DNA from 3 places in the Pseudoalteromonas sp. SWXJZ10B genome. Region 3 is predicted to be linked to each of the others. Evidence: predicted binding sites of a transcription regulator. Region 3 holds the regulator's gene; each other region holds the start of a gene.
The links. Region 3 encodes sigma-54, which starts transcription at its own class of promoters, with help from an activator protein. Its sites were predicted from a motif close to GTTGGCACGNNNNTNGNNT; they were not measured.
Positions count from the first base shown of each region.

Region 1: fliS (flagellar export chaperone FliS) is a predicted target of sigma-54. The motif match lies at 8,415-8,433, and genes of this name have one in related genera.
Region 2: I6F54_RS19150 (DUF2726 domain-containing protein) is a predicted target of sigma-54. The motif match lies at 5,481-5,499, and genes of this name have one in related genera.

Region 1 covers NZ_JADYXD010000010.1:25,657-36,818, reverse strand. Annotated here, with positions in the region: gene I6F54_RS10970 (DegT/DnrJ/EryC1/StrS family aminotransferase) at 1-692, shown strand, start outside; gene I6F54_RS10965 (PglD-related sugar-binding protein) at 726-1,415, shown strand; gene I6F54_RS10960 (glycosyltransferase) at 1,412-3,718, shown strand; gene I6F54_RS10955 (hypothetical protein) at 3,735-4,895, opposite strand; gene I6F54_RS10950 (FkbM family methyltransferase) at 4,902-5,987, opposite strand; gene I6F54_RS10945 (motility associated factor glycosyltransferase family protein) at 6,161-8,167, opposite strand; gene fliS (flagellar export chaperone FliS) at 8,472-8,873, shown strand; gene I6F54_RS10935 (hypothetical protein) at 8,881-9,192, shown strand; gene fliD (flagellar filament capping protein FliD) at 9,305-10,714, opposite strand; gene I6F54_RS10925 (flagellar protein FlaG) at 10,760-11,162, opposite strand, start outside.
Region 2 covers NZ_JADYXD010000033.1:14,789-25,950, forward strand. Annotated here, with positions in the region: gene I6F54_RS19125 (hypothetical protein) at 1-63, shown strand, start outside; gene I6F54_RS19130 (peptidoglycan DD-metalloendopeptidase family protein) at 138-1,451, opposite strand; gene tyrS (tyrosine--tRNA ligase) at 1,774-2,973, shown strand; gene I6F54_RS19140 (cobalamin biosynthesis protein CobD/CbiB) at 3,070-4,014, opposite strand; gene mtnN (5'-methylthioadenosine/S-adenosylhomocysteine nucleosidase) at 4,015-4,722, opposite strand; gene I6F54_RS19150 (DUF2726 domain-containing protein) at 4,845-5,441, opposite strand; gene folE2 (GTP cyclohydrolase FolE2) at 5,558-6,478, opposite strand; gene arcB (aerobic respiration two-component sensor histidine kinase ArcB) at 6,711-9,029, shown strand; gene arcA (two-component system response regulator ArcA) at 9,046-9,762, opposite strand; gene I6F54_RS19170 (sensor histidine kinase) at 10,254-11,162, opposite strand, start outside.
Region 3 covers NZ_JADYXD010000003.1:17,000-28,161, reverse strand. Annotated here, with positions in the region: gene I6F54_RS03655 (ATP-binding cassette domain-containing protein) at 1-299, opposite strand, end outside; gene I6F54_RS03650 (calcium/sodium antiporter) at 555-1,523, shown strand; gene I6F54_RS03645 (KpsF/GutQ family sugar-phosphate isomerase) at 1,527-2,498, shown strand; gene kdsC (3-deoxy-manno-octulosonate-8-phosphatase KdsC) at 2,499-3,050, shown strand; gene lptC (LPS export ABC transporter periplasmic protein LptC) at 3,047-3,601, shown strand; gene lptA (lipopolysaccharide transport periplasmic protein LptA) at 3,591-4,136, shown strand; gene lptB (LPS export ABC transporter ATP-binding protein) at 4,133-4,858, shown strand; gene I6F54_RS03620 (RNA polymerase factor sigma-54) at 4,928-6,427, shown strand; gene hpf (ribosome hibernation promoting factor) at 6,454-6,741, shown strand; gene ptsN (PTS IIA-like nitrogen regulatory protein PtsN) at 6,746-7,198, shown strand; gene rapZ (RNase adapter RapZ) at 7,217-8,062, shown strand; gene I6F54_RS03600 (HPr family phosphocarrier protein) at 8,105-8,377, shown strand; gene mgtE (magnesium transporter) at 8,508-9,866, shown strand; gene I6F54_RS03590 (protein disulfide oxidoreductase) at 9,923-10,474, shown strand; gene I6F54_RS03585 (YgiQ family radical SAM protein) at 10,932-11,162, opposite strand, start outside.

The DNA of each region.
Region 1 (11,162 bases), on a different contig from region 3:
CATTTGGAACACCTTGTGATGTAGAGAAAATTAAAAAGCTCAAAGATAAATTTAATTTTAATGTAATATATGATTCAGCTCATGCAATTACAACAAGAAGCTCTAAAGGTAAAAATATTCTGAGCTATGGTGATATAAGCTGTTTTAGCCTGCATGCTACAAAACTATTTCATACTGTTGAAGGAGGTGGAATTGTATTTTCAAACCCAGAAGAACATGAAATAGCAAGTTCAATGATTAATTTTGGACTTGAAGGTGAGAAAGCATTTCACCCAGGTATAAATGGAAAATTAAGTGAATTTCACGCTGCAATGGGTCTAGCAATTCTTGATGATCTCACAATGATAGAAGAAGATAGATTTAGGCAAAAAGAATTTTATACTAAGTTATTAAATTCCAGAGTCAATTTTCAAGATAAAAGAAGTGCTTCAACGATTTCACCGTCTTATATGCCCGTATTGTTTGAAGAGGAACCTGATTTAGTCAATACGATTACAAGGCTCAACACACATGATGTTTATCCTAGAAGATACTTTAATCCAGCTCTTCACCAGATGCCTATAGTTAAACAGAGAAAAGTGAAATGGTCGTTGCCTGAAGCTGAATATGTAGCAAAACGAGTTTTATGCCTACCTCTTTACTTCGGTCAGACTAACTCTCAAATAAAATCAATATGCAATTTATTTATATAAAAACTAACAAGTGAACTATCTTTGGAGAAAAGTTTGAAAAAATTAGTAATTGTGGGCTGTGGCAATATGGCCTTAACCTACTATCCATACTTTAAAGAGCACTACAGCGTCGTTGGTTTTGCTATAGATTCTCAATATAAAACGTCAGATACGTTTCAAAAATTACCTGTATTTAATTTAGAAACTTTAACCTCAATTTTAGATCCGAACGATATTGAATTTATTGTCGCTATAGGCTTTCCAGTAATGAATAAAGTCAGAGAGAATATTTTTCTGAGGATGAAGCAATTTGGTTACAGGGCAGCTAAATTACAGCTAAATGAATACCCGCAGAAACATGGAGTTAAAGTTGATGAAGGGACTGTTATATTAGAAAACACTTCCATCCATGTAGGATCAACTATTGGTAAAAACACGTTTATTTCTACAGGTGTTAACATTGGACATGGCTGTAATATTGGTAATAATGTATGGATTAACTCTGGTGTAACAATTGCTGGTGATGTGACTATCGGTGATAACACCATTATTGGCGTCGGTGCTACCATTGGTAATAACATTGAAATAGCAAGTTATAACTTTATTGGTGCAGCCTCTTTAATAGTTAAAAGCACAAACAAATATGATACCTACGCAATAAAACAAACAGAGAAGTTACCAATACAAAGCCACGACTTTTTAAAAGTTTCATCTCTTACTAAAAATACTTTGAGGGAGGTATGACAATTAAATATTCAATTATCACCCCAATATATAATGCTGAGAGGTATGTTAAAGAGTTTATAAATCATGTTATCACTTTCACAACAGAGTTTAAAAACATTGAATGGATAATTGTTGATGATGGCTCTACAGATAACACTTTTAAATTGCTTAAACATGCATTTACGTCAGCTAAAAATAATAAGGCAGTTTCATGCTTTAGATTAAATCAGAATAACGGTCCAGGTATAGCTAGAAATAAAGCTATTGAAAATGCAAAAGGTGAGTGGTTACTTTTCGTAGATGCTGATGATCAACTCGAATTATCTGGGTTCGAGCAATTAAATACCTATATATCGAGATACACAGGGGTTGATATAGTTTCTTACTCTTGGTCATTAAATAATAAGAAACAATACAAAATAAAATCTGATCGAGTCTCTATAACAAAAATTAAAAATGAAATGTTAGCTGATTATATATCGTTGAAAATGGATGGGTCAGTTATTTTTTCTGCAATCAAACGATCATTAATAAGTAAACACAACATAAAATTTGCAGCAGGCTTTCATGAAGATGCTGACTTCTTATTTAAATGTTATTGGTACGCGAAAAAAATACAATTATTTGATGAAATTGTATATATCAAAAATAGCAGAGAAAACTCTATTGTAAATTCAACTTCTTATAAGCATATTTTAGGATTTATAAGAGCTTATGAAGAAATAAAGTTTTTTTTAGATTCTAATAACTTATTAACTACTTTTAAACATGAATTGAGTGAAGGTGCTATTTCTATAATTGCAACCAGAATAAAAGGTGTACACCTTTTAAAGAAGTGCTCATTTGAAGAAGTAAAGCAAATACTATCGGAACTAAAACTATTTTATAAAGAACATATCTCAGACTGCTTTAGACTTAATAACACACAGTACCATAAGTTATCTCACTATCTAATAAATATGGAGCCACTAAAAAATAAAGATCAGCTGCTTGAATTTTTTGATAAAACTCAAAACATAGCAAGCAGCCTTTGGAGCTGTAAAGACCTTGAAGATTCTCTCTTTTTAGCACCCGATCAAATCAGAGCTTGCTGTAAACGATTTTTTGTAAGTAATGAATTGAAAGGCGATGTAGTACTCATTAATAATATTACCCAAAATGTTTCCGTCCAAGATATTAAACAAGCAAAACAACGGTTAAAAACCTCTCTAAATGATGGCTCAAAAACTGACTGTGATGGCTGTCCTTACCTAGAGTTTAAACATTGGCAAAAAGAAAATTTAGAACGTATAAAATACCTTTCTTTAGAGCAACATTCTGTTTGCAATTTACGTTGTATTTACTGCGATGATAAATATTATGGGGGGAAAAAAAGTAGCTATGATGTAAAGAAAACCCTAACCTCTAAAGAGGGACTCAAATACCTTCAAGGTTGTCAGACCATTGTGTGGGGTGGCGGGGAACCTAGCCTTGGTAAGGACTTCGACTATTTATTACCTGAATTAATAAATAACTCACCAACCACAACTCAACGCCTTTTATCTAATTCAGTAAAATTTTCTACTTCTATTGCTAAAGCACTACACAAAACTAACGTAAAATTAGTAACCAGTATAGATGCTGGTACTGAGAAGACATTTACAAATGTAAGAGGTAAAAACAAGCTAAATGATGTCTTATTGAACTTAGCTCAATACGCTAAGGTAAATTCTGGAAATATAACTATTAAATATATACTAAGGGAAGATAATTCATCAATAGTTGAAATAACTTCTTTTATAAACAAACTTATATCACAACCTATTTTGAGAGGCTGTAGCTATCAAATAAGCTGTGACTTTAAGTATGACATTCTAAGCACAAAGCTCATTAGTGCAGCCGTTTTATTATACGGCTTTTTGATAAGTAATAACTACTCGACTGTCTTCTATGATGACTTATTAAGAGCACGATTAGCAAAAATAAACCAGAACGACCTAGCAGCAGTTGAAAAACATCTAGAACTCCATGGATTTGATAAATTTCTAGCAAGTCCATCAATGAAGCAAGATTTAATTATCTGGGGAATAGGCTGGCAGACTAAATATTTATTAGAAAATTCGCTTTATTTCAACGAAAATAAAGTCGCATTTTTTGTTGTCGATGAAGAGTACTTTACTTGTAATGAATATAAAGGTATTCCGGTATACACTCCAGAAAGAATCCTTCATTCAAATTTACCCATTTTAATATCTGCTTCGCAAGGTTATGAGAAAATCAGAAAGAGGTTGTCTCTATATAACATTCCAGAAGAGAGGCTTTTTAAAAAAGCGATACTCTAGGATTCGGCTTTATAATTTAGAAAATACTATAAATATTTTCTATATTATCAAAGGACGCTAGTTGCTGTTTTATTTCGTTATGAAAAGAAGAAGTAATTAAGACATCAAATAATTCATCACATTTAAATAAAACGTTTGGATTATAAACGTCTTTATTTAAAAAGGTAGTTCCGTGTTTATTGGAGTCATTATCGATAATAAATTCAAACTGAATATCCTCAATAGTAAAGACTGAATTAAAAGTTCTTAACGTTTCTGATGCACCAAAAAGTATAATTTTATTTTTGGCTAATTTGAGTCCTGAAATATAAGGAAGTCGCTCATTTTTAAGCTGTTCTTGAGATTTTTGTGCTCCTTTAAAGAACTTTCTGCTTACAGAAATAAAATTTTCAACATGTTTTTCAGATTCTTGCTCAAATTCAGCAATTAACTGGGCCAACTTATGAGTAGTTTTCTTGGCATATTCAACTTGCTTAACAGTATTTCCATAAGCAATACCGTACCTGAGTCTTTCCTCTGGTTGCCACTCAAATTCATTTAATTCTTCTTGAGGTATCACAATAGGAATACAACCACATAATGACGCAAAATAAGTATATGCTGAATGCAAATCATAACAATAAAAATATTTGGTTCTATTAAAAATTAAAGCTAACTCATGGTGAGGCTTACCATCTAAGAGGATTGAATTATTTAGGTCATGAACAATAGTTCTGCCAAGACCTTTTCTCATCATATAACAACTCCCTACCCTATCTTTACGGCGATTATTTTTATATAAATTTTTAATGAAATACATGACATATAGCCTATGCTGTGCGGCATAATTTGGATCTTTAAATACCTCTTGAAAGAAAAAATATAATTCATTAGCGCCATAATTAATATTACTTGTAAAAAAACCTGGCTTATTTAAAAACCATCTTACAATATGCGGACATGAAAGCGGGTTTCCACTCACCACATCCATATAAACAACTATATAATCTTGCAGATTTGTCGTGAAAATCGTTGGAGTATCAAAAGCTTCGCACGTTTTAAAATTTGACTCCCCATCGTCCCATAAATAAGCATCACCACCTAACTTGTTAATTAAATGACAAAGTCTATGCATAGCAATAGCCCCACCAACATTCTCATTGTAAGTTGGTGCAAATATAATGTACTTTTTATTCATTTTTAATCAATCAACCACTTTGGCATATAAAACGGCTTCTGCACCTGTGTCGGTATAATAATCAAAATTAAGTTTGTAACCGCATCCTAGGCTTAAGATAAATTTGGGGATTTCTACTAAATCACAATCTTTGTGGTAAACACATATGGCTAGTTTAGGCTTATATTTAATGATTGACTCTTTAGCCCCTTTTAAAGCACTTAATTCAGCACCTTCAATATCCATTTTAATGAAATCAACACGGCTAATTTGTTGTAGAAGAAAATCATCAATTGAAATAGTCTCAACAAAATTATCTTCGGTTATTTTAGCTTCAGATACTGTTGACGCATTCCCATTATCCTCAAAGCTAAGCTTTATTCCTGAGCGATCCCACAGCGCTTTCTCAACAATAGACACCTGTCCTTTACACTGGCTATTTTTATCAAGAACAGTTATAAACTTCTTAATGTTACTTTTCAAAAATTCGAAAGAATAGACTTTTTCAGCGCCATTCGCAGCAAAATACAGAGCGGTATCGCCATTAGCTCCTCCACAATCGAGTACTACATCTCCTTTCTCAACCCTAAGCCAATCTTCAAATGCATACTGCTCTAGCTTATAGTTAATAACATGCCCTAATGGCTCAAACGGAATATATATCGTTTTCGAAAAACTATTTTCTGCTATAAAGCCATCAACTACTTTATTAGCAATAAGCTCAAGTTTGGCAACTTCACCGTTAAAATAGTCATAGTCAAAAGGTAAACGACTCCCGTAACTCTTTATATAATTGTATGCTATATATGTAATAAATTTACCTCTACTTGATTCTTCAAGTAGAGAGTCGAAAGTAAATTGAAAATCATCCACTTTATTTACAAAATAGTTATTACTGTCGATTATCAATACGGTTGGTTTATAAAGCGTAATATATCGCTTACTTAACCGGACGAATAAATGAGAAGCTTTATTCATCGCAACCTGAAATAAGTGTATTGCTCTTAATCGCTTACTAATAGCTTTCCTAAACAAACCAATCGGAGTCAGTAATATCTTTTGACTAGCAAGTCTATTTATCTCTTTAAATAGCTCAGAATGATATTTACTCATATAATCCTCTAAAATTTTTCAATTACCGATACTGGATAGTAAAGGCATTGTTTTATTAACCACTAATCTCATCCTAGTAGCTTCATTCTTACTATAAATTTCACACATTGAGTGACAGAGTTAAGGCACACTCTAAAAATTAAGGAGTGGTAATACATTATCACAGTTAAACATTACACTTTAGCTGGCTTATTATATGAAAAAATAAACTCTTGATAGATATCATTTAAATGTTCATGAAAAGCATCGATACAGGCATTCATGAACTCAATTCGCTTATCTAAATTATCGTAGAAGTATGTATTTGCCATAATATACGTTTGAAAATATTTAAACGTACCTTGAACTAAAATATAAATAACATCATCTTCATCGCGCATGTTTAATAACATTTTATGCTGTAATGCAAACGCATCAACTAATTCTTCTCTTGTAGTAAAATAAGGAGACGTTACAGTAATTAATTGCTCTAAAAAAGCTTTCGTTTTATTCTGAATTTCAACAATGCATGTATCCATTCTCTTTTCCGAAAGTAATGTTAATGATGTTGCATTTTGCAATAAAGAAGTTATTTTAGCCGACTTATTTATAAGTTTATTTTTTATTCTAACATCTACAATGCGCTTTGGTTGAGCTCCATAAATGTATGCTCCATTAGAGGTATTAAAAGCTTTAACGTGCGGATGATGCCTTAGTAACACTTCAATATTTGATTTAGATAAGTCAAATAAATTATTTGTAAATACTGTATCTGTAAAATTCCCTTTAACACACTTATCTGTTTGCATATTTTCTATCATTACTTCCTTATCTTTATAATCACTATCATAATAAGCACTATGTTTTGAATGATGATGCTCATTAGAAATAAAGCCAAAGTCAGCACCCACTAAATAAACCTTATCAAATCCAAGCTCAGTCACCACAGCTAAAGCAGTATTTGTTACCGTAGGATTAGTCCCTACAGGGTAAGAATACATTTGTTTTTTATCTAATCGCTGAATTAAAAACCCACCACCATCGTTAATTTTTGTTAATAAATTCGCTGTTTTAAAGCGTTTTAAAATACCATCATAAACAGTATTTAAAGCAATAATATTTAACTCATTCAGCTTAACGGTAATATTAGCTGCATTCTCAATTGCTTCAATATGTTTTGATAAGCCTGCCGTCCTTTCCATTTCTATATGCATATCTGGCTTAATATCATTTACAAGCAGTGCTTTCAAAGCCGTACCACATGAGACAATAATAATGTTATCTTTATTTTCTAGTAAAAACTCAATTGCTGAATCTAACGATGGTCCATTAGCAACAATAAATACAGGTATATTTTTTAGCGGATTTTTAAATAACGAAGTCTTTTTTAAAACGGGAAATCGAGCTTTCAAATTTGATAAAGTATGAGAGATACCAATTATTTCATCTTCAAAAAAACCCCATCCTCCATGCCATCTATGAGCCACTTCTTTCATTTTATCCATAGATTTTGTCATTAAAGGGCTATCATAGTGTTGAAAAAAATGAATTAAACTCATATTAAAATGACCTTGTTCCATTAATAGCTTTGATATTTCATTACTAATTGTATGCTCATCTCCGCCTACCCTTATTGTAAATACTCCCCCTTGACTCAAGCACTTATTAAATAATGGCCTTAACTCAATACAATGTAATAAAGCGTAAAAGCTATTAAAATTAGGTTCAAATAGAAAAACATTACGCACTGCTTTTTTATTAAGTAATTCTTCAATTTGATACCCTAAACCACCACCAAGAAAACACACAAATTCAAGTCTATTTTCATTCGTTGGCCTACCTACCTTACTATCCGTTTCTTCATTTCTCACATTATTAATAGACTTAAGCAATGCCGAATGCTTAAAAACAATACCTACATCAACAGCATGTTTAATATTATAATGGGAATAAATAGGATTCTTTAAAAATTTATCGACTTGTTTTTTTGCAAACTCGCGGGGGCTTTCAGTGTAAGCAAATTTGCCATTATTATATAAATTTTCATTACCATTACTATCAATTGCTACGCCTGTGTTCGTTGGTTTATAATCTTTAAAAGCATCGTAAACTCGCGGCATTTTTTCTTTTAATAAAGTCAAATTCGCTAATAATGTTGCGTGTAACATCATTTTTTTTAATTCGTTGTCTACAGTGTTCAAAATACACTCCCTGAGTTTAGCAGTAACTTATTTTATATGTTTAGTTATATTGCAGCAAATAGCGGCAAAGCATTGTCTAACATTAGCAATAATTTCAAAGGCTAAACCATATAGCATTTGAAGAATTTAATATTACAAAAATACATCCAAGTTATATGCCAATATCTATATAGATAAATATGATATTTCATCTATTATCTACTTAAGTATTTTTCTTAAAAGCCGATAATATTATATTGGCTAAATATTTGGCATTATTATTGCTAAAATAAAACATCTTTCACTTCAAATTTAGGACTCATCCATGGCTCATTCTTCATTAAAAAAATATAGTCAAGTACGTGCAAGTAGCATTGCAGAAATGACACCCTATGAACAAATAAACCTTATTTTCAGCAATATAATTGGTCGCTTAGCAGCAACAAAAGGATTCATTGAGCGAAAAGAGATTGCAAAAAAAGGCGAAAATATTTCCGCATGTATTTTGTTGCTAGGCGCCTTACAAGACGCGCTAAACTTTGACGTAGAAGAAGGTGGAGGTATTTCAGATAATCTATATGCACTTTACGACTATTGTCAGCGCACCTTAACTCAAGCAAACTTAAATAATGATGTTAAAAAAATTATTGAAGTTTCAAGTATTATAAAAGAAATTAAAGAAGGCTGGGGTAGCATACCTATGAGCGTTCGTAATCCCGTGGCTTAATTTAATTATGGACTTACATTCATCGTCACAACAATTAACCAGTTTTTCAGAACGCATACATACACTCCTCGATAAAATTGAGTTATCGGTTAACGACAATAATGCTATTGAAGCTCAGCTTAGTTTAAATACTTTAAATATTGAGATAAGAAAATGGTGTAAAAGCAGTGAAGCACCTAGTACAGAACAATTACAGGTAATTCAACTACAAATAAACACGATTTTAGTTATAGCAAATAACGCAAAAAACGAATCATCTAAAGCGATTATTAATCATAAAAAATCAGGAAGGGCGATTAAAGCTTATAAAGCCACTTAGTCAACAGGTTAAATAAGAGCCTTCTTTCTAAACAAATATATGACCAATAATCTAGCAAATAAAAAACCGCCAAGCTTAAGTTTAGCGGTTTTTTATACTTATTATTGAGCTCTTAATTTGATTGCCTAACTACACCAGGCATATTCTCAAGCTGTGCTTGTACATATGTACTTGTGTTATTAAGGCTAGCAACAAGTAAATCCATTGCATTATATTGAGAATATAAGCGCGCCGACAAAGACTCCATTTTCGCGGCCAAACTTTCTCTTTGATCGTCGACATCTTCTAACTGGTTTTTTCTAGTGTCAATTCTATTTTCAATAATGCCATCGGAGTCTGTATAATAACTTAAAAACTCATCAAATGTAGACGCAAACCCATCACCATCTTCGTCTTTATTTCCGACAAAAAACTCTTCTACTGAGTCAATATTATCATCAATTTTTTCATTGAGCGTATCAGTATCTAAACTTAAAACACCATATCTATCTGTAGACACACCCAGTTGAGCCAAGCTAAGTGAACTCCCACCTGAAAGCTCTACTGAGCCTGTAATAGTACTTCGTAATTTAGACATAACCCCCCGCAATAACGAATCGCCAGACATTACGCCCGCACTTCCATCTGAAGATGTGCCTAAATCTTTACTCAATTCTAATAATTCGTTATAGCTTGATATAAAGCTATTAAGCCCACTTTGAATGTTGTTATTATTTTCAGTAACCGATACATCGCTAATATCGTCATCTTCATCGTGAACTTTTTTTGCAGTTAGGGTAATACCATCAATAACATTTTCGAATTTATTGGTTGAACTACTTACAGTAAGGGTGCCATCAATAGTAATGGACGCATCCTTTGCTTCTATAATTTCAGTTGAATTTTGTACCCCCTCAGCATCAAACGCTAATGCCGACAAACCGTTCATATCGGTATGCTCTCCATCGATATCGCTCACAGCTACTGTAATTTTATTTTCAATACCGCTATTTTTAGCTGCCAACACTAAGTGCTGACCTTCATCATCAGTGATGATTGTTGCATTAATACTGCTATTACTACTGCTATCATTTATAGCATCACGAATATCAGCGAGGGTTGCCTCATCAGAAACTTCAATATCAAAAGTGTCATCGCCTGACGTTAAGGTAAGTGTGCCTTCCCCAATGGCGCTGTCTTCTTCAAAAGCTTCTGAGAGTATCTTATGCTCTGTTGCTAAGTTATTAACGTTTATAGAATATCCACCCGGTTGAGCGTCTTCATCGGCGGTTATTTGTATATTATCGTCACTTCCCGATACCGTACGTTGTTGGTATTCATCGCTATCGCCAAGTTTTGCCATTGACTCCTGGACTTTTTCTAGTGCTAGCTTTAAAGCACCTATAGCCGATATATCAGTGGTGAGAGCACTCTCTGTCTTTGTTAAACGTGATTCAGCAGGTGCTTGCTCGGCTGCAACCAAAGCATCAACAATATCTGCTACTGCTAAACCCGAACCTAAGCCATTAAATGTTATCGACATTACACCACCTCTTTACACATTAAAAAAACAAAATAACGTTAATAGTTATACGGTTTGATCTATTAACAAGCCCGCTGTTTCAGATAACTTAGACACTAAACTTAATACTTCCTCAGAAGGATATTGTTTAATAACTTCGCCACTGTTTTTATCTAGTACTTTAATTACATCACGTCCTGAATCTTCGTCAACTTTAAATTGCAAACTGCGATTCATTTCCCCCATAAAGTCTTGCAATTGTTGCGCCATTTGTTCTAGTTTTTCGCGCTCTAACGGCTGAGCTTTTTCATCTTGATTATTATTTTTGTATTGACTTTGATGTAGCTTTTGTTGATTGAGCACTTCCGTTTGCTTTACATCATCAACCGCTCGCTCAGTTAAAGAATGAGCCGCTTGCCCTACTTGCCTATCATCACCAGCAACGGGGGTTGGTAATGTTGTAATTTCT
Region 2 (11,162 bases), on a different contig from region 3:
TATATTTGGCCATTAGTGATGGTGTCTTTAGTTATTCAGCTCATTTATGTATTAATGTACTAATGTTTTTTAGCGTACACAAAAAAGCCTTTGCAGGTTTAACCTGCAAAGGCTTTTTTAATGTTTATTAATAAACTTTATTTAAGTGCTAACTGTAGCTCGCGATTGCGCTCAAGTTGGGCAATAAAATTATCTGCAATAGGTTTAAACTTAGCAAGTTCTGAGCGAGGTAATGGCTCTGACTTAGGAAGTTTTACTGTTTTAGGATTACGGTGAACGCCATTTACTAAAAATTCATAGTGTAAATGCGCGCCAGTAACACGACCCGTAGAACCTACAGTACCAATTTGTTGGCCCTGTTTAACTTTTTGGCCCGTTTTAACTAGTTTCTTATTTAGGTGTAAGTACTTAGTTACATATTGTGTGCCATGGCTAATAAAGACGTAGTTACCGTTGTACTTGCTGTAACCCGCTTTAACTACCTTACCGTTCCCTGATGCAACCACCGGTGTGCCAGTGCGTGCCGCAAAGTCGATACCACGGTGCGCTCTAACTTGCCCAGTAACTGGGTGTAAGCGACGAGGATTAAAGCTCGAACTAATATACTTAAAGCTTACAGGTGCACGTAAAAATGCTTTTTTCATGCTACGCCCTTCAGGCGTATAAAAATTGCCGTCGGTATGGCGAATCGCTGCAAAGCGCTGACCTTGGTTTACAAATTCAGCGGCAATAATTTTACCGGTACCAATAAACTCGCCATCAACATAATGAGACTCATAAATTAAGCCAAACACATCGCCTTTACGAATGTCGTTTGCAAAATCAACATCCCAACCAAATATGTCAGCAAAGTTCATTATTTGACGTTCGCTTAAACCAGCCGCTATTGCTGAAGTCCAAAAGTTGTTAGATATTTCGCCGCCAGCGGTTTTGGTTAGCGTTTCAATTTCTTTACTATCAATAGCTGTATCGTAGTTACCTTCTTCATTTAAGGTAACAAATAAAGTATCGGTTTTTGAAATCACATAGCGCAGTTGAGCCAAAGAGCCATCTTCAGCTGTCGCAAAGCTAAGTATTTCAGCAGGGTGAATTTTAGTTAGCTTGCGCGTTTCTGCGTTAGTGTTAATTAGTTTATGGAGCGTTTGAGCTGAAAAACCAGCACGTTTGAAGATAATTGCTAAATTGTCGCCATTTTTAACTTTATGATCGACAAAGTCGTATTCTGGTAACTTTTCTGCTGCTTGCTCTGAATTTAACTCAGTTAATTTTTCGTTGTCATCAACTTTAACTTGTAACTCATAGCGCTTGCCTATCTCTAATGCATCTGCATTATTGTCTTTAGAAGCAGTCGCTTTTTCAGAAGGAAGAAATGCCAAGCCGGCAATAGCAGAAACTAAACCTAAAATAAGCAATTTGTGTTTTTTTGGGAGAGTGTTAACCACGTGAACCATAACGTGCCTTTTTCTGCTGTCAAGATAATAAATACATAATATTGCAGGATATACTTAATAATGTACGAATACTAGTGCTTTGTAGATTTAAACTAACCTTAAACTACGCTAAAATCAGGGTTAGGAAGCCTTTTTTAACGTCCTATCTAACTAAGACTCAATTCATTTTGTTTAGTTGCATTAATAACTTAAAAAGTTATTTTAATTAGGTAGAAATTTGTTATGTTAGCTACATATATATATTCGGTTTAAACCTATATTAAACCGTGATTACAAGTAACTAGTCCGCCCCTTCGTAGGCAGAATTTTGGAGTAACACAAAGTGGATTTACAAACCGCTCTAGCAGAGATAAAACGCGGTGCAGAAGAAATATTAATTGAAGACGAACTAGTTGAAAAACTAAAGTCGGGCAAAAAGCTAAAAATAAAAGCTGGCTTTGATCCTACAGCCCCTGATTTACATTTAGGGCACACTGTACTAATTAATAAAATGAAAACCTTTCAGGATTTAGGTCATGAGGTTATTTTCTTAATTGGTGACTTTACTGGCATGATTGGTGACCCAACAGGTAAAAACGTAACGCGTAAACCACTTACTCGCGAAGACGTACTAGCCAATGCCGAAACATATAAAGAACAAGTATTCAAAATTCTAGATCCTGCTAAAACCACTGTTGCATTTAACTCTACTTGGATGGAAAAGTTAGGCGCTGCAGGTATGATAAAACTTGCTGCTAACCAAACAGTAGCGCGCATGCTTGAACGTGATGACTTTAAAAAGCGTTACGGCAGCGGTCAACCAATTGCAATTCACGAGTTTTTATATCCACTGGTACAAGGTTGGGATTCGGTTGCACTAGAGTCAGATGTTGAACTAGGCGGTACTGATCAGCGCTTTAACTTGCTAATGGGTCGTGAGCTACAAAAAGTTGAAGGCCAAAAGCCGCAAACAGTATTAATGATGCCATTACTTGAAGGTACTGACGGCGTTCAAAAAATGTCTAAGTCGCTTGGTAACTACATTGGTATTACTGATGCGCCAAACGATATGTTTGGTAAAATAATGTCGATTAGTGATGTGCTAATGTGGCGTTATTACGATTTATTGAGCGCGCTTTCTATTGAAGAAATTGCAGCTCAAAAAGAACGTGTTGAGCAAGGTACTAACCCGCGCGATATTAAAATAGAACTAGCTAAAGAGTTAATTGCTCGTTTTCATAGTGAAGCTGATGCACAAGGTGCACATGACGATTTTATCCAGCGTTTTCAGAAAAAAGCGCTACCAGATGAAATCCCAGAGCTAACAGTCACTATCGCAGAAGACACTATTTTAATTGCTAACTTACTTAAAGAAGCAAACTTAGTAGTAAGTACATCAGAAGCAATGCGTATGATTAAGCAAGGCGCTGTTAAACTTAACGGTGAAGATAAAATCACTGACACCAAACTTGAAATAGCAAAAGGTACAACGGCTATTTACCAAGTAGGTAAACGTAAGTTTGCAAACATCACTGTAGCTTAAATACCGTTTGAAAACTAAAAAACCAGCCTAGGCTGGTTTTTTTGTGCTCGTATTTTGGGGTCTGTAAATAGTTACGAGGTAGTCACTAAATAGTCACTAAATCACTTTTAATATTTTAATACTTACAATTACTAACAACCAAAATACACGCGCCTGATTTAATCTATTAATTATTACAGGTACATCCTCGGGTGTAGGTAGTCTATCAGTACCTATACGCATTTTATTAAAGCGAGTACCTAAATAAACTGCAGGCCCGCCCAGCTGCACGCCAAGTGATGCAGAGCATGTGCTTAGTAGCCAACCTGTATTTGTTTGATAAAAATGTCTACCATAATGCTTTATGTAGTGCATGCTTTGTTTGCTCGCTCTACTTGCTGCAATAGTTAAAGCGAGTAAGCGCATTGGAATATACTCAATAATAAACAACAGAGTTTTAAGCGGTTTTAAAAAGTAGCTATTTGGGGATATGTCACTACGCCAGGCTTGTTGTATTAAAGTAAGTAATCGATAGGCGAGGGCCGCAATAGGGCCAAAGGCTAAAAATATAAATATAACTACGAAATAGTATCGAGCAGTGCGCAGTATTAAGCTTTCAATTAATGCTTTGATAATACCAGGAGATGAAAGCCTATTAACTTCACGGGCAAGCAGTGGTTTTAGTAATTCGCGTGCTGTCGATTTTTGATTTTGTTTAGTTAGCTTTGCAATGCGAAGTGCTTTTTTATCAATACTCTTACTTTCTAAGCATAAGTATAAAATAAGGCCAGCGAGTAATTCAGGATAAAAAGCAAACTCGAGTAGTAACACTACAATAATGAGAATGACACTTAAAATGAGCGTGCTTGCGAGTATAGCTGCCAAATATTGATAGCTTTTAGGTTCTTTGCTTTTGTATATGCGCTTGCCAATAGCACCAAAAACAGCATTTAGCGCTGTATTAGGATGATACCAGCTAATAAGGGGAATAAAGCGCTCAGCAAGGAGCGCTAGTATGAAGGCAATAAAGTCCAAGTGATTTTGAACAATATTGCTAAGCATTTACAGAGACACTGCAGTTAGCTTTTCTAAAAGTGCGACAACCATTTTAGATGAGTTGATTGATGCTGTTTCTAGGTATTCTTCAAACGATTGTGGTGACTCTTTACCTGCAATATCAGACATTGAGCGAATTACAACAAATGGTGTGTTAAGCGTAAAACACGTTTGTGCAATTGAAGCGCCTTCCATTTCAACGGCAAGCATTGTAGGAAAATCACTGCGTGCTTTATCGATACGCACAGGGTCACACATAAATGTGTCACCAGTACAAATTAAGCCAACAAGTGTTTTAACATCACTGATTTGTTCGATTGTTTGTTGTGCTGCTTCAACTAATTTAGGGTGAGCTGTAAAGCCTGCTGGCATTTGTGGTACTTGGCCAATTTCGTAGCCAAAAGCAGTAACATCTACATCGTGATGACGTACTTCTGACGAAATTACTACGTCGCCAACACTTAGAGAAGGATCGAATCCACCGGCAGAGCCTGTGTTAATTACGCAATCAGGTTTGAAGTTATCAATCAGTAAGGTAGTTGCAATTGTTGATGCTACTTTACCAATACCAGATTGAACAAGTGTTACTGTGTTACCAGCCAATTCACCAGTATAAAAAGTGAAACCTGCTTTAGTTAAAATTTGTGGGTTTTGCATCGCTTCACGTAAAATTTTAACTTCTGGCTCCATTGCGCCAATAATACCAACATTCATAATGTTTAATTCCTGAGTTTGAATCACTTGATTATACGTGAAGTTAGCAATAAAAAACAAAAAAGCGAGCTTGTTTATAAGCTCGCTTTAAATACTTTTTAGGAGAGTATTTAATTTGGTTTTTAAATTTCAGCTAAAGCAGTTGTTTGTGCTTTGGCTTGAGAAGGTGAAAGTACCGCTGGCTTGTGTGAGCGATTACGAACAGGACGCTGCGTTTGTGTTGCTGCAGGCTTACCAAGTTTAAACAGAATTGCATCGCGCACTTCTGATGGACGGTAGCCCGATTTAACTTTCATACGAATATGTGGAATGCCCGCAGACTCTAGTGCACCGTTTACAAACCAGTCGCGTTGAGCTTTGTGGCCATCTTTATTGGCATTGTTAACTAGGTCAACGGCCGCAACAATAGTTAGTTTTTCTTTATCGATTAATACAAAGTCGAGTTGCTTATTTTTAGCTTTAGCTAAAGCAGCACGTTTAGATTTAATAGAAAGACCTTGCTTACAGTCAATAACGTCAATTAGCTTAACGCGACTAACAATTTTATATTGATCGCCTACAGCACGCTCGAGAAGATTTAAAAAAGCGCCCTCAACCTGCGTAAAAACAGTTTGCTTGCGGGTAAAAGGATACGGGTTTCCGCCATCGTCATTAAATTTTGACGCAACAACAGAAGCCCCGACAACTAATACTAGAATTAATAATAAAGCGAATTCCATACGGTAACTCCATAACAACAAATTGACACTGCTCAAATAAAGCAATTTACGTGCCTAAAAAGTATGAGTTATAAAATAATTACCAACTGTTTATAAAAGCTAAAACTATGTAGCTATTAAGCTTTGTATCCACCTTTAATACCTTTAACCGCAATAGCTACAGCATCGTGTGCATGGAGTGATTCATAATGGTTTATTTGCAGCCAGTAATCGCTGTAATTATCTGTTTCTAATAAAGCTTTAATTTTACGCGCTGCATCTTCACAAAACATAAGATTTTGACCATTTAAACGGGCAAATTCTTGCTCGTCTTCGCGTTTTACTGCCGCTTGTACAGGCGTTTTAAGTTCAGCTTCGAGGGTATTTATTAGAGTCACTACGTCAAATTCTTGAATATTGCTATCAAGCTTTACTTTTACGTTGGCAATAGAGCGCTGCGAGTGAGGTGTAGCTACTATGCCTTGAGTAGTGCCTAGCCATTCGTGCACATCTTTTTGGCTTAAGGTTTCTTGGTTAAACTTTTCGTTAAACGCGTTTTGTATAAGCTGGCGTGCAAGTGCTGCAGAGCAAGGGCATGTTGAAGAATAGGTAACATCTACGGTTAGCTCGTAGCTAATAATGTTATTTTCAATTGTACTGGTAAGTACAACTGGGTAGCTTTTCCAGCCTGCTTTACCACTTAATAGTGACTTACGGCGTAGCGGTAGTTCAAATTTAAATTCAATTTGTGCTTTATCGCTCAGCCCTTCGTGGCTAGTTATAAAGGTATCGAGTGCTTGCGCTATTGTTTGCGGATTGACTTGCTGCTCAGTTGAAAGCAGGTCAAGTGCTAAAAATAGACGTGACATATGAATGCCTTTGGCATCTTCTTTATGCAAATTTACAAATGCACGAGCTTTGGCATTTACTGTAACTGGAGATAAGTCTCGTGACTCAAAAATAAATGGCAGTTCGATTTCGCCCATGCCAACCCAGTCTAATTTACCTGTTTGTAAAGCGGGTGCAGTGTCTGCTATATCTGGCATATTGGTTTGCATGTGCGCTACTCGTATTTTGGAGATAATAAAGCGGGGCATTTTACACTAAATAATTTATTGCTGAAATGATGAGTTTAAGAGATGAGCAAAATCAAACATGAAAAATTCTGTTTTTATCGCACAACATGGGTAGTGGTAGGAGAAAAATGCTAAAATCTGGGAAAATGGTATGTTTATACATGCGCATTGCCTTCTTTATATTTAAGCACACAGCTAAGAGATAAAATTACGTATGACCGATTATTCTTTGAGCCCTTGGGCTCGGGTACTTTCCAGCTCAATAACGCGATTTGGTGAATTTAAAACCGCAGCTATTTGTTACACTTTATTTTTAACTGTATCTCTTATTTTATCGAGCATGTTTTATTATGTTGCGATAGGCGAATTACACCTTGTTGATATTTTGGCTGTGGTGTTTTTTACGGCTGTGGTTTCTCCTTTAATTATAAGTGTATTACTTAATTCAATACGTCAATTAGATGCCTCGTATGCTTATTTAGATAGCGCAACCAAGCAGGAGAAGCTCTTAAACCAAACCCTAAAAGACAACATTAGTCGTTTAAATATTGAAATTGATGAGCGTAAAATGGCATTTCATGCCAAGCATCGCGCTATTGAAGAGCTGCGCCGAGAAATTGCTGAGCGTAAAAAAACACAACAAGAACTTGCCCAACAAAGTATGTTGCAACGCTCAATCGTTGATTCATCTCCCGATTTATTTTATTACCGCGATAACAACGGTGTATTTGCTGGCTGTAATAAAATGTTTGAAGAGGTAATGGGAAAATCAAGTAGTGAGTTAATAGGAAAAACGGTTGAGCAGATATTCCCGAGTCATTTTTTAGCTGAAGTTTTGGCAACCGATAAAGAAGTAGAGCAAAGCCATAAAGCACTAACTATAGATGTAGGCTATGAAGTAAATGGTGAAACACGTTGGTTTGAGCTGCGTAAATTACCTTTTATAAATGATGACGGTGACTACATTGGTTTACTGGGTTTTGGACGTGATATCACTAGCCGTAAAGAAGCTGCACAAGCACTCGAAACTGCCTATAAAGACAAAGGTAAGTTTATTGCTACGCTGAGCCATGAACTACGTACTCCTTTAAATGGCATTGTTGGTTTAACGCGTATGTTATTAGATACAGAGCTTAATAAGCAGCAGCGTAGTTGGGGCAATACTATTTTTTCGAGTGCTGAAACACTCGGTAATATTTTTAACGATATTATAGATTTAGATAAAATAGATAGAGATCAGCTCGATATAGCAACCAATTCTATTAATGTGTCAGACTTTATAAACGATGTAGTTAATTTTGCAGGCTTAATAGCAGAGCAAAAAGAGCTTGAGTTTGATATTAAGCGCAATGGCATACTTGATGTTTACGCGCAGCTCGATCCGACTCGATTACGCCAAGTTGTTTGGAACTTAATTAACAACGCCGTTAAGTTTACTCAGCAAGGCAAAGTAACACTCGAATGCAGCAGAGAAAATCGCGTAGAAGGCCCATGGTTAGTTATTAAGGTACTAGATACCGGTCAAGGTATTCCACCAGAGCAACTTGCCCATATATTTGATATGTATTACAAAGCGCCGGATTTAAAAGGCACTAACGCGATAGGCTCCGGTATTGGTTTAGCTGTAACTAAAGCACTTGTAAGTGCAATGAAAGGGATAATTACGGTAAATAGTACTGAAGGCGAAGGAAGTTGTTTTACAGTGCAAATACCGCTTAGTTTATGTGTTGCACCAACAGAGCAAAGTTATGTTGGCCGTGGTTTGTATATTCTGCTAGTAGAAGATGTGCCTCTGAACGCCGAAATTGCTACAAACCTATTAGAGCAACGCGGGCATGAAGTGTTATGGGCTGAAACCGGTGAAGATGCGCTCTCGTTTGTCGAAACCGAAGATGACTTAGATTTAGTACTACTCGATATGCAATTGCCAGATATAAACGGTGACGTGGTTGCTAAACAAATACGCTCAGATAGCCACTTCGATAAATTACCTATTGTTGCTTTAACTGCCAATGTACGCAGTGCTGAAAAAGAGCTTGAAGGTATATCAATACAAGGTGCGTTGGCCAAGCCAATTAACACAGTTAAGCTTGATAAAATGCTGGCTGACTTATTTGGCATTAAGCAAAGTGAATGCACAGAGCCACAGCTAAAAGTAAGTGAAGAAGCGCTAGAGGGCATTGATGCACACTTATTAGATATTGAAACAATAGAAGACTTTGTAAATTCGATGGGCTTAGTTGTATTTAGACGCAGTAGTCAGTTATTTGAAAAGCTAAGTCCACAATATCAGCAAGAATTACTTACTTCATTAAATACCGGTGATAGAGAAGAGTATGAATCAGTAGCGCATAAACTTAAAGGTGCGGCTGGCTCGGTAGGTTTAAATGATGTGCAGCTTCATGCCAAAATAATGGAGCATGGTGCGATTGATGAATCTGATGAAGTGTTAAAGCAGTGGTTAGATGTTTTAGCAGATAAAATAAATGAAGGACAAAAAGCCCTTCATTTATTTTTACAGCAATTAGAGTAAAACTAATTAGCTCTAATTAAGCGTCAATTTTACCAATGAAACGGTAACCTTCACCATGGATGGTGCTGATTAACTCTGACGTTGAGTTATCACTCTCAAAATGCTTACGAATGCGACGAATAGTAACATCAACAGTACGGTCATTTGCACGAAGCTCACGGCCTGTCATGTGCTTGATTAATTGCTCACGACTAAAAATACGACCTGGAGAATCAAGCATTAAACGAAGTGCTCTGTACTCACCTTTTGGTAAACGTTTAGCGTCGCCATTTGGAGAAGTAAGACAGCGGCTATTCTCATCAAGTTCCCAACCGTTAAACGTAATAACACCATTTGTTTCTAGTGCTGACTCTTCACCGCCTAAAGCAGTACGAGTAATAAGGTTGCGAGCTCTAATAGTTAATTCACGCGGGTTGAATGGCTTAGTAACATAGTCATCTGCGCCAATTTCAAGACCTAAAATACGGTCAACATCGTTGTCACGACCGGTTAGGAATATAAGACCTACTTTACGCTTTTGGCGTAATTCACGGGCTAAAATAAGACCGTTTTTACCAGGAAGGTTGATATCCATAACTACAAGATTAACGTCATCGTTATTTGTAAGCTTGTCATGCATATCATCGCCATCAATGGCTTCAATAACTTTGTACCCTTCAGCTTCAAATAAACTAACTAGGTTCAGTCGAGTTACGTCTTCATCTTCTACGATTAGAATGACTGGCGTTTGCATTATTAATTAACCTTTTGGAATATTTTATTTATAAAAAAACCGGTGACGAATTTATAACCGATTACTAGAGATTATAGGATTATACCCATTTGTTAACAAGGAAAAAACAAATTGGATAAAAATAAAACAGTAGGGTGTCCAAAGTCTACTAAAAAGGGCAGTGCAAAAACTACTGTTTAATTGATATATACGTGGATGTAGCTATTTGAATCATAAAGTCGAAGCCATTTTCCTTTAATAATTGATACATCATTCAATCAAACAAGGTACTTAAAATAATCAGACTAATTCAAAGCAAAACTATATCACTTTCTAACCTTTCATCAATGTATGTGATACAGCAAAGATAAAAAAGTTCATAAATCGCTTGGTAATATTTATTTAATGCAATTAAATAATGTTACGCGCTTATCACATGCCTCATTAATGAGGTCATTAAATGCTAATTCAAGGATAAATTTTAAATATATGCACTTTTTAGTGATCTTTATTTAAGGAATAGTAATTATAAAGCGAGCACCGTGTTTTTCTTCAAGATCAAACATAACTCTTCCGCCAAGTGCTTGTGTTACTAGGTTGTAGACCAAGTGCATGCCTAAGCCGCTTGCGCCTTGTCCGCGCTTTGAAGTTACAAACGGATCAAAAATTCTATTTTTAATGTTTTTATCAACACCTTGACCATTGTCAGAATAAACTATTGTTAATTTTTTCCCTACCAGTTCTACGTCAAAGCGAATTTCATTATTTTCTTTACCTATAAATCCATGAATCACAGAGTTCATAAGCAACTGCTGAAACACTTGTTGCAGAGGTTCAGACTTACTATGAATAGCCAAGTCGGTCGGACAGTTAATAATAACGACAGGCTTTTTAGGCAGTAGTTCAGATTGAATCGATGTTAAAACATCACTTATTAATTTATGTACATTAATATAGGTATTAACACCGTCGTCTTGAATAACGGCCACTTTTTTAAAGTTAGATATCAGGTCTGCGGCACGATTTAGATTACGATAAATTAAGTCTAAGTTTTCAATACCTTCATCTATAAAGCGTTTTAGATGGCTTGAGGTAAGTTTTTTATCGTCAAAGCTTTGCTGTATATCTGCCAGTTTATCTCGAAGTAATGTAGAGCCTGTAATACCTAGCCCTATTGGTGTATTCACTTCATGGGCAACCCCAGCAACCATTTGCCCAAGCGATGCCATTTTTTCGTTTTCAACAATTTGCGTTTGGTACTGATGCATTCTCTCAAGGGTTGATAAAAGCTCTTGATTTGCTTCTCTGAGAGCGATTGTTCGCTGGTTTACTTTTTCTTCAAGGCTCTGGTTTAGTTGTTTTATTTCTTGTTTATCTTTTTCGTGGCGCTCAAGTTGCTTTTTGGTACGTGTAAGCATGAT
Region 3 (11,162 bases):
TCAGTAAACAGCGCACCACTTTGAAAAAGCATGCTCATTTTAGTACGTGCTTCGTATAACTCTTTACGAGACATTTTAGGAATGCTGCCACCTTCAAATAAAATATCACCTGAATCTGGTTTAAGCTGACCACCAATTAAACGCAACATAGTGGTTTTGCCAATTCCGCTTGGCCCCATGATCGCAGTAATTTTACCTTTAGGAACGCTAAAACTCATATTTTTATATATGATTCTATTGCCTCTCGAAAAGCTAACATCCTTGACTTCTACTATTGATTGCGACAAGTCGCTCTCCATAAAAATGTTCACTAGTGCACCTATTTTAAAGCTTTTTTGTCAAAGATGGAAAAAACAATTCGTAAGATTTTGTAATACACCCATGAAAAGGATTATAAGACTCGCTCAAAACAGCTTAACCCCGGCTTAAATTTTTAAATTAGCTGTTTAAAAGCAGCATTGTTACGTAGTTGACCTTACTCTTTTATTTATACTTTCATCTTGGCTTTTGTTACTATTCGCGCCATCCGTATTTTGTATAACTGGCTTAACACAATGGTTACCTCGTTTGTTATTTTAATTCTTGGTTTTGCAGCTCTTGTTTGGAGTGCAGACAGGTTTGTTTATGGCGCTGCGGCTCTTGCTAAAAACTTTGGTGTACCTACACTTATTGTTGGTTTAACCGTGGTAGCTATGGGCTCTTCAGCACCCGAAATGATGGTTTCAGCCTCTGCCGCTTTGGCTAATAAAACCGACACAGCAGTTGGTAATGCTGTTGGTTCTAATATTACAAACATTTTACTTGTGTTAGGTATCACAGCTTTATTTCGCCCTCTTTCAGTTTCATCAAGTACATTAAAACGCGAAATGCCATTGGTAATGCTCGTATCTTTAGTTACTTGGTATGTGTTCTCAGATAACTACTTTTCATTTAATGAAGGTGTTGCACTTTTGGTTGGCTTTATCGTATTCATCGGTGGGTTAATTATTGTATCTATGCGTGCAAAAAACCAAGATGACCCATTTGTCTCAGAAGCCTGCGACGATGTACCAAACGATGTACCTACGAAAAAAGCGGTATTTTGGTTAGTTGTCGGCATGATACTCCTACCTGTTAGCTCTCATTTTTTAATAGGATCGGCTGTCGATATTGCTAAATACTTTGGCTTAAGCGACCTAGTAATTGGTTTAACGATTATTGCCATTGGTACTAGCTTGCCAGAACTTGCCGCTTCGGTTGCAGGTGTACTTAAAAATGAAGATGATTTAGCACTAGGTAATATTGTTGGCTCAAACATATTTAATATTCTAGCGGTATTACCACTTGCCGGTATTATTAACCCTTCTGCCATTGACCCATCATTAGTAAGCCGAGACGTATTAATTATGATTGGCGCAACACTTGCCCTAATTATTATGTCATTGAACTTTAGAGGCACCCAACGTATCAATAGAGTAGAAGGCGGCTTATTGCTAATAGCGTTTTTGGGTTACCAAGAGTATATTTTTAGTCAAGTAGGGTAAATGATGGCAACGCTAAATTTTATTGAACAAGGCCTTCGCGTTTTAGATGTTGAACGCCAAGCACTTAGTGATATTGCACAATATGTAGATGAAAATTTTCATAACGCGTGCCAATTAATGTACGACTGCGAAGGCCGTATTATTGTCATTGGTATGGGTAAGTCAGGTCATATTGGCAATAAAATAGCGGCAACCCTTGCAAGCACTGGCAGTCCAGCATTTTTTGTTCACCCTGGTGAAGCAAGTCATGGTGATTTAGGTATGATCACTAAAAATGACGTGGTTATGCTTATTTCTAATTCAGGGGAGACCAGCGAAGTTTTAAATATCATTCCGGTTTTAAAACGACTTGGTGCCAAAATGATATCGATGACTGGCAATACGCAATCAACCATGGCGACCCTTGCTAATGTACATGTGTGTATTAAAGTAGAAAAAGAAGCCTGTTCATTGGGTCTAGCTCCTACATCAAGTACCACTGCAACGCTTGCGATGGGCGATGCCATGGCAGTTGCATTATTAGAAGCTCGCGGGTTTACAGCTGATGACTTCGCGCTATCTCACCCAGGTGGTAGTTTAGGCAAGCGCTTATTACTTACTTTAAAAGATGTTATGCACAGCGGCGCAAATACACCTATTATTAGCGTTTCACAAACAGTTAAAGACGCCCTTATTGAAATGTCTGCTAAAGGGCTAGGTATGACAGCCATTGTTGATGAAGATCAGCAGCTCGTGGGATTATTTACCGATGGCGATTTGCGTCGTATTTTAGAGCAAAGAATTGATATTCATACAACACAAATAGATGTTGTTATGACTAAGTCATGTACTACGGCTACACAAGATATTTTGGCTGCTGAAGCGCTTAATATTATGGAACACAAACGTATAAATGGCTTAATCGTCGTCAATGATAAAAACCAACCTATTGGCGCATTAAACATGCAAGACCTATTAAAAGCAGGAGTGTTATAAATGCAATTTGAAGAACTCTATCAACCGCTGAGCGATGATGCAAAAGCACGCGCTAAAAAAGTAAAGCTACTTATATGCGATATTGATGGTGTATTTTCTGATGGCCGTATTTATCTTGGTAATCAAGGTGAAGAGCTAAAAGCATTTAATACAAAAGATGGTTTTGGCATTAAAGCGCTTATAAACAGTGGCTTTGAAGTGGCTGTAATTACTGGTCGTCATTCACAAATAGTGCAACAACGTATGAGCAGCTTAACCGTACAGCATATTTATCAAGGCCAAGAAAATAAGCTCATTGCCTATCAAGAGCTAAAAGACAAACTCAACCTTAGCGATGAACAAATTGCTTATATCGGTGATGATGGTCCTGACATGCCCGTTATGGAATTAGTCGGCTTTGCTGTTGCAGTAAATGATGCCCATCCACTTATTAAACGTTTATCACACTATGTAACGCAAATGCCTGGCGGCTTTGGTGCAGTAAGAGAGCTCACCGACTTACTTATGCTTGAAAATGGTAAAGCATTGACTACACAAGGCACTAGTTCATGAATGCAGCGCGCATAATATTAAGCGTTTTATTCATTAGCTGTATGGTTTGGCTTTGGTACCCTTATTTTACACAAACAAATATTGTGCCTCAGACTGAGCCTGAAGTTATTGCCAAGCCTGATTACATAGCCATAGAACTCAAACAAACAGCCTATGACGAACAAGGTAAAATTAGCCACAAAGTCACTGCGGCTAAAATGGAGCTATATCAACAATTAGGTTTTACGTTTTTTGAAAAACCTATTTTTACTTTATATAACGAAAAGCAAACGTGGCAAATAAATGCAGACGAAGCAACATTATACGAAGACAAACAATTAATTTTAGAAGGCAATGTGGTTGCCAAAAACTTAACCGATAACGCCATGATAGACAAAATCAATGCTGATAATATTCAGGTAGATATAAAGCTATTAACAATGCGTTCGGAGCAACCCGTTATCATCACTGGACCCAATTTAAAAATCACTGGTAAAGGCCTAGAAGCCGACTTAAAAACCGAAGTGATAAAACTAATTAACCATACGCGAACCATATATTATGACCAATAAAATATTAAAATCACTTATTATTCCTACACTTATACTAGCGTTTAATAGTAGTGCTGCAGAGCAAAACACGCAACCGGCTGCAAATCAAATTTCAATAAGCGCCGATAAGCAAGAAGGTCAATTAAAAGCTAATGTCGGGATTTTTGAGAAAAACGTTGAAATTATTCACGGTAACCGCCGTATCACAGCCGACCGCTTAGAAGTACATAAACGCGATGAACTTGGCGATAATAAACAATTATTAATTGCTACAGGTAGCCCTGCGCACTTTGAAGAAAAGCAATCAGATGGCACGACTATGAGCGCCAGTGCTGACGAAGTACGTTATGATGTATCTAAGCGTTTTTTAACGCTTGTTGGTAATGCACAAGTATCGCAAGCGGGACAAAAAATAAATGCTAAAAGCATTACCTACGATATAGAGCAGCAGCTAATCAGTGCCGAAAAAGATGAAAACTCAACTGACCGCGTTCACACAATTTTAGTACCAATCGAGACTAAAAAAAGTAAAAAAAGCGACAAAGGTCAACCATGAGCACATTAAAAGCAGAGCTATTAGCAAAGAGCTATAAAGGCCGTGAAGTTGTAAAAAACGTCGGCCTTGAAGTCAAAGCTGGCAGTATTGTTGGCTTACTTGGCCCTAACGGCGCAGGTAAAACTACCACGTTTTATATGATAGTAGGACTTGTACCTAGCGACAAAGGTAAAATATCGATAGACGATAACGATATTACTCTTTTACCTATGCATAGTCGTGCTAGATTAGGCATTGGCTACTTACCGCAAGAGTCTTCAATATTCAGAAAGCTGACTGTTTATCAAAACTTAATGGCCATTTTAGAAACGCGCAAAGAGTTAAATAAACAAGCTAGAGAAGACACTCTCGATAAATTATTAGATGAATTTAGCATACAACACATTCGTGATAGCCAAGGTATGGCATTGTCGGGTGGCGAACGTCGTCGTGTTGAAATAGCACGTGCGCTGGCAGCAGATCCTAAATTTATATTACTGGATGAACCATTTGCAGGTGTTGACCCGATTTCGGTATTAGACATAAAGAAAATAATAGAACATCTTAAAAATCGTGGGATTGGTGTATTAATTACCGATCATAACGTAAGAGAAACCCTTGATGTTTGTGAAAAAGCCTACATTGTTTCTCATGGGGAGCTGATTGCATCAGGTACTCCAGAACACGTATTAAATGATAAAACAGTACGCGATGTTTACTTAGGCGAGCAATTTAGGCTGTAACATTTACGCCATGTCTTTAAGCATCTGCTAGTATTAATTATAACAACATAAAAGGATTGTTAGAGATACATGAGGCAATCACTACAGCTGCGCATGGGCCAGCAACTTACAATGACTCCACAGCTGCAACAAGCTATTCGTTTGTTGCAACTCAGTACATTGGATCTCCAGCAAGAAATACAAGAAGCTCTCGACAGCAACCCGCTATTAGAGGTTGAAGAAGCAGACTATTCAGAAGACGCTGCAGGTAAAAACGAGCAAAAAGCAGATACAGATGACATAACTGTTAGCGCATCTGCCGATGATGCTCCAAGCGAATACGAACAAGATAGTGGTGAAGCACTTGCAAAAGACACGCTAAGTGACGACATGGCTATGGATGTTAGTTGGGATGAGTACATGAGTGCCGCCCCAGCAGCATCATCGGGTCCGATGCCTGAAGACGAATCAATATACCAAGGCGCCTCTACTGAAACGCTCCATGAGTATTTAATGTGGCAGTTACAACTAACGCCATTTAGCCCTACAGACGAAGCTATTGCTATTGCTATTGTAGAAGCCGTCGATGATTCAGGTATTTTAACACTAAGCTGCGAAGAGATTTTAGAAAGCTTTAATCAAGAAAACGAAGATGATAACGAAGTCGAACTTGATGAAATTGAAGCTGTATTAAAACGCATCCAACTGTTTGATCCTGTTGGTATTGCTGCACGTAGTTTACAAGAGTGTTTGTGTATTCAGCTTAACCAGTTTGATAAAGAAACACCTTACATTAATGAAACAAAAATGATTTTAACCGAGCATATTGATTTATTAGCTGCTCGTGACTATCGTACATTAATGAAGAAAACTAAGCTCAAAGAAGAAGAGCTTAAGGAAGTAATGACATTAATACATACTCTTAGCCCTAAACCTGCAGATACTATTGTAAGAGAAGAATCTGAGTATGTTATTCCTGATGTGTCAGTTAAAAAAATTAAAGGCCGCTGGGTTGTTGAGTTAAACCCAGACAGCATGCCTAAAATTCGTGTTAATAGCCAATACGCGGCAATGTCTCGCACTGTAAAATCCAGTGGTGACAGCCAGTTTATTCGCTCGCATTTACAAGAAGCTAAATGGTTTATTAAAAGCTTAGAAAGTAGAAACGACACGCTATTAAAAGTGACAAATTGTATTGTTAAGCAACAACAAGGCTTTTTTGAACACGGTCCTGAAGCCATGAAACCAATGGTTTTAAATGATGTTGCTGAAATGGTAGAAATGCACGAATCAACAATTTCGCGCGTAACAACCCAAAAGTATATGCACACACCCCGTGGTATATTTGAGCTTAAATATTTTTTCTCAAGCCATGTAAGCACCGAAAACGGTGGTGAATGTTCATCTACAGCAATCCGTGCGCTTATCCGAAAATTAATCGCAGCAGAAAACTCAGCAAAACCATTGAGTGATAGCAAAATAGCGGATATATTGGCTGAGCAAGGAATTAAAGTAGCGAGACGTACAATCGCAAAATACCGCGAATCTCTGGCTATTCCACCGTCAAATCAACGTAAAAGTTTGATTTAAGACGCAAAAAAAAGAGGGTAATGCTTATGCAACTAAACTTAACTGGTCGTCACGTAGAATTAACCGATTCACTAAGAGACTATATTAATACCAAATTTGCGAAGCTAGAAAGACACTCTGATCATATTAATAATGTTCATGTCATTCTCGATGTAGAAAAATTAAATCAAAAAGCAGAAGCCACCATACACGTAAGCGGTGCTGAGCTATTTGCCTCTACAGAACATCAAGATATGTATGCCGCCATTGACTCGTTGATCGACAAGCTCGATCGACAAGTAATTAAACACAAAGAGAAGCTTGCTCGACACTAATATGATGAAATTAAGCTCACTTATATGCCAGGACTGCAGCAAAGCTGCGGTCCTTTTTAATAGCAAAAAAAGAATTTTAGAGTTCATTAGCGAACTTGCTCACGACAAACTTCCGTATTTACCGCAACAAGATATTCTTAATGCTTTAATGAGCAGAGAAAAATTGGGTAGTACAGGTATAGGGCGTGGCATTGCCATTCCTCATGGAAGAATGAGCGGTGCAGAAGAGCCTTTGGCTTTAGTACTCGTTAGCGAAACTCCAATAAATTTTGATGCAATCGATAATCGCCCTGTTGATATTTTCGTCGCACTCATCGTACCAGATGGCGATAACCAGCAGCACTTAAAGACTCTAGCAACCATTGCTGATAAACTAAACAACAAAGATTTTTGTAAACAGTTACGCAGTGCAAAATCAGATGCTGAGCTTTACCAAGTTATTGTCAATCAATCATAGTTTTATAAAGGGTGTTAAATGGAGTTAATTATCATAAGCGGCCGTTCTGGTTCTGGAAAGTCGGTTGCTTTACGCGTTGTAGAAGATTTAGGTTATTATTGCGTAGATAATATTCCAGTTAACTTGCTTCCTTCATTAGTTCGCAGTGTGTCTGATAGCTATGATAAAATTGCTGTTAGCATTGATGTGCGTAACATCCCTAAACAACAAGATGAATTTAACGATATTCTTGAATACTTGCCTGGCTTTGCAAAACCTACGTTATTTTATTTAGATAGCGACGACCAAACATTGATCAAACGTTTTTCTGAAACTCGTAGATTACACCCACTATCAATTGACTCGTTGCCTCTTGATTTAGCCATCAAAAAAGAAAAAGAATTACTTGATGTATTAATCACCCGCGCCGACTTTATGATAGATACAACTGATTTGAGTGTTCATCAACTTGCTGAATCTATTCGTGAAAAGATTTTAGGTAAAAAAGATAAGCAACTGATTGTCACATTTGAATCGTTTGGTTTTAAATACGGTATACCAAAAGAAGCAGATTACGTATTTGATGCACGCTTTTTACCAAATCCACATTGGGAACCTGAATTAAAACCTTTAAATGGGTTAGATCAACCCGTTAAAGATTATTTGGCCAATCACAGCATAGTGCAAAAATTCACATGGCAAATTCAGACATTTGTACAAACATGGTTACCGCACTTAGAGCGAAATAACCGCAGTTATTTAACCATTGCTATTGGGTGTACAGGCGGACAACATCGCTCTGTATATTTAGCGCAAACTATCGGTGAAAGTTTTGCAATGACACATCCCAATGTTAAAATTCGCCATCGCGAACAAGAAAAATAATATAGCTGAATAATCACCTGTTCAGCTTAGGTAGAGTAAGTTATGCATTGTGAAGACACTTTTTTAATAAAAAACAAATTAGGATTGCACGCCAGAGCAGCCACCGTGCTTGCCCAATTAGCAGTGCAGTTTGATGCGACAATTACATTATTTCAAGATGACAAAGAAGCTGCAGGCGATAGCGTACTTGCATTAATGTTACTTGAAAGTAGCCAAGGCAAAGAAGTAAAAGTTGTATGTAAAGGCCCCGATTCTGAGCAAGCTTTACATGCTGTTGGAGAATTAATAGCACAACGTTTTAATGAACAAGAATAAACAGTTATAAAAATAATGCTCGCATTACTAATGCCCCAACTAAAACAGATATATAAAATAAATACGGTTAGTGACGCCAGTTAACTCACCTCTCCCCATAAAGTAATATAAAAATTTATAAAGGACGCCAATGCCTGAAGCTTTTGAACAAGATTACCCACTACAGCAACTAAAACAGGTGACTAAGTCACTCAATAGTGGTCAATTTGTTCAAGTTAGGCGCATGCTCGCAAAAACAGCTCCTTGTGATACCGCATTATTATTAGAATCATCACCACATAAAATTCGCCGACTCCTTTGGCAGTTGGTTGATCCTGATGTGCAAGGCGATGTTCTTGAAGAACTCTCAGAAGATGTTCGTTTAGGCATTATTGCCCAAATGGAACCTAAGCACATTGCAGCCGCAACAGAAGATATGGGCCACGATGACTTAGGTGAAGTATTACGTAGTCTGCCGGACACCGTTTATAAAGACGTTGTTAGCGCGATGGACATTCAAGACCGTGAACGTGCAACACAAGCACTTTCGTATCAAGAGCGTTCTGCTGGCGCGCTAATGAACACCGATACGGTGACCATTCGCCCTGATGTTACGCTTGATGTTGTACTTAGGTATATTAGGCTACGTGGCGAGTTACCAGAAGGTACCGATGACTTGTACGTTGTTGATAAGCATAACTGCTTTATAGGCGCTTTATCGCTGAGTACATTATTAACTAACCCGCCAGAAAAGATTGTTCGCGATTTAATGGATGAAGATTGTGAATCCATTCCAATCTCAATGGATGAAAGTGAAGTCGCGCAATTATTTGAACGTCATAATTGGATATCGGCCCCCGTAGTCGATGATAACGATCAGCTCCTTGGCCGTGTCACTATCGATGACATCGTTGACGTAATCCGCGAAGATGCTGAGCATAGTTTATTGGGCTTAGCCGGCCTTGATGATGAAGAAGATACCTTTGCGCCAGTACTAAAAAGCTCTAAAAAACGCTCAGTTTGGTTAGGTGTCAACTTACTAACTGCACTTGCAGCTGCTTTTGTAGCTAGCTTTTTTGAAGGCACTTTAGATGTTTTACCTATTTTAGCTGTACTTAACGGTATTGTCCCTTCTATGGGCGGTGTTGCAGGTAGCCAATCATTAACGCTTGTTATTCGTGGTATTGCGGTAGGTCATATAAATCAAACAAACCAACGTTTCTTGATGATGAAAGAGCTTGCTATTGGCGCGTTAAACGGTGTTTTGTGGTCGTTGTTAATAGCAGGTGTTATTGCCCTATGGCAGTGGGACTTTATGCTTGGTGGCGTACTCGCCTTCGCTATGTTTATGAACTTAGTGGTGGCAGGTGTTGCTGGTGCGAGTATCCCTATTATTCTTAAAAGAATGAATATAGACCCAGCACTTGCAGGGAGTGTGGTGCTAACCACGGTGACAGATATTGTGGGTATATTCGCCTTTTTAGGTACTGCTACTTGGTTGCTGGTTTAAATTAGAAACTTTTGCAAATAACTAAAGTAAAAAACACTTAGGGTAAAGCTGCAACTATGACAACGGGTACCAAAAATAAAAAAGACACACCTAAAAAAACGCCAAAACAAAAAGGCCTATCAATATTAAAAAGTGTGTTGATATATGGTTTCATATTTTTCGTAATTTATAACGCTGTCAATTGGTGGCGACAACCTGTTATGCCAGCAAATCCTCAATTACAATTAATAGATTATAAAGGGCAAAACATTGATTTGTCAGCAATGAGCCAAGATAAACCAACACTTGTCTATTTTTGGGGAACTTGGTGCCCTATTTGTAGTATTACCTCCCCTGCCATAAACGAACTCGCAAACGAGAATAACTACCCTGTCGTGAGTATCGCAATAAAATCAGGCTCGGATCAAAAACTACATGAGTATCTAAATGATCATGGCTACAGTTTTACCACTGTCAACGATCAACACGGTGAGATATTTGCCGATTGGCAAGGGCAAGTCACGCCATCTTATATAATCTTAAAAGATAATAAAATGACGCAAGGGCTAACAGGCATTCAGCCGTTATGGTCACTAAAATTACGTTTGTGGTTATCATCAACGTTTTAAGAAAAAACTAACTGCAAGTATATAGGCACTAAATACGTGCTATCTCAAGAGGGGTTTCTAAAAGCTCGCTCTTTATCACCTACAATAATATAAGTAATAAAGAGCAAGGTTTACTTAATTTACGTATTAAAAAGGTTTTAAAACCCTTAGCGTAATTAAACTAATCTACTAGGGCGTGTTGATCTTTGTGGATTGAAATTTGTTCAATCTAGGGGCGATTAAATCGCGGCGCGAGGTTTGTAACCTAGTGGGCTAAGTAAAAACCGAGCAACAAAGAGTTAATCGTCCCTAGAAAGAACCCAAAGGGCAGCGCATGTTTGGTATTTATGCTGCGTTATCGCCTATTCATGGGGAATAACCACACTACATAGGCTCCGCCTTGCCTAAAAACCAAACATACTGCTGCAAATTAACCCACCAAAGATCAACACGCCCTAGTTATTATTAGATTGAATCACTAACGTGTACTTTGACGATTACCGCCTACTTTTGGTTTAGTGTTTGCCTTTTTAAATTGGCTAAAACCGGTATGTCGCGTTAGTGCAGGACGTCCGCCTTTACTGCCACCTTTACCTGCTTTTTCATCACGCCCTTCTTCAGGCACTAAACAGTTAGGCCCTTTACCAATTAAATTAGCTTTACCCATTTTACGCAGTGCTTCACGTATCATCGGCCAACCTGCTGCATC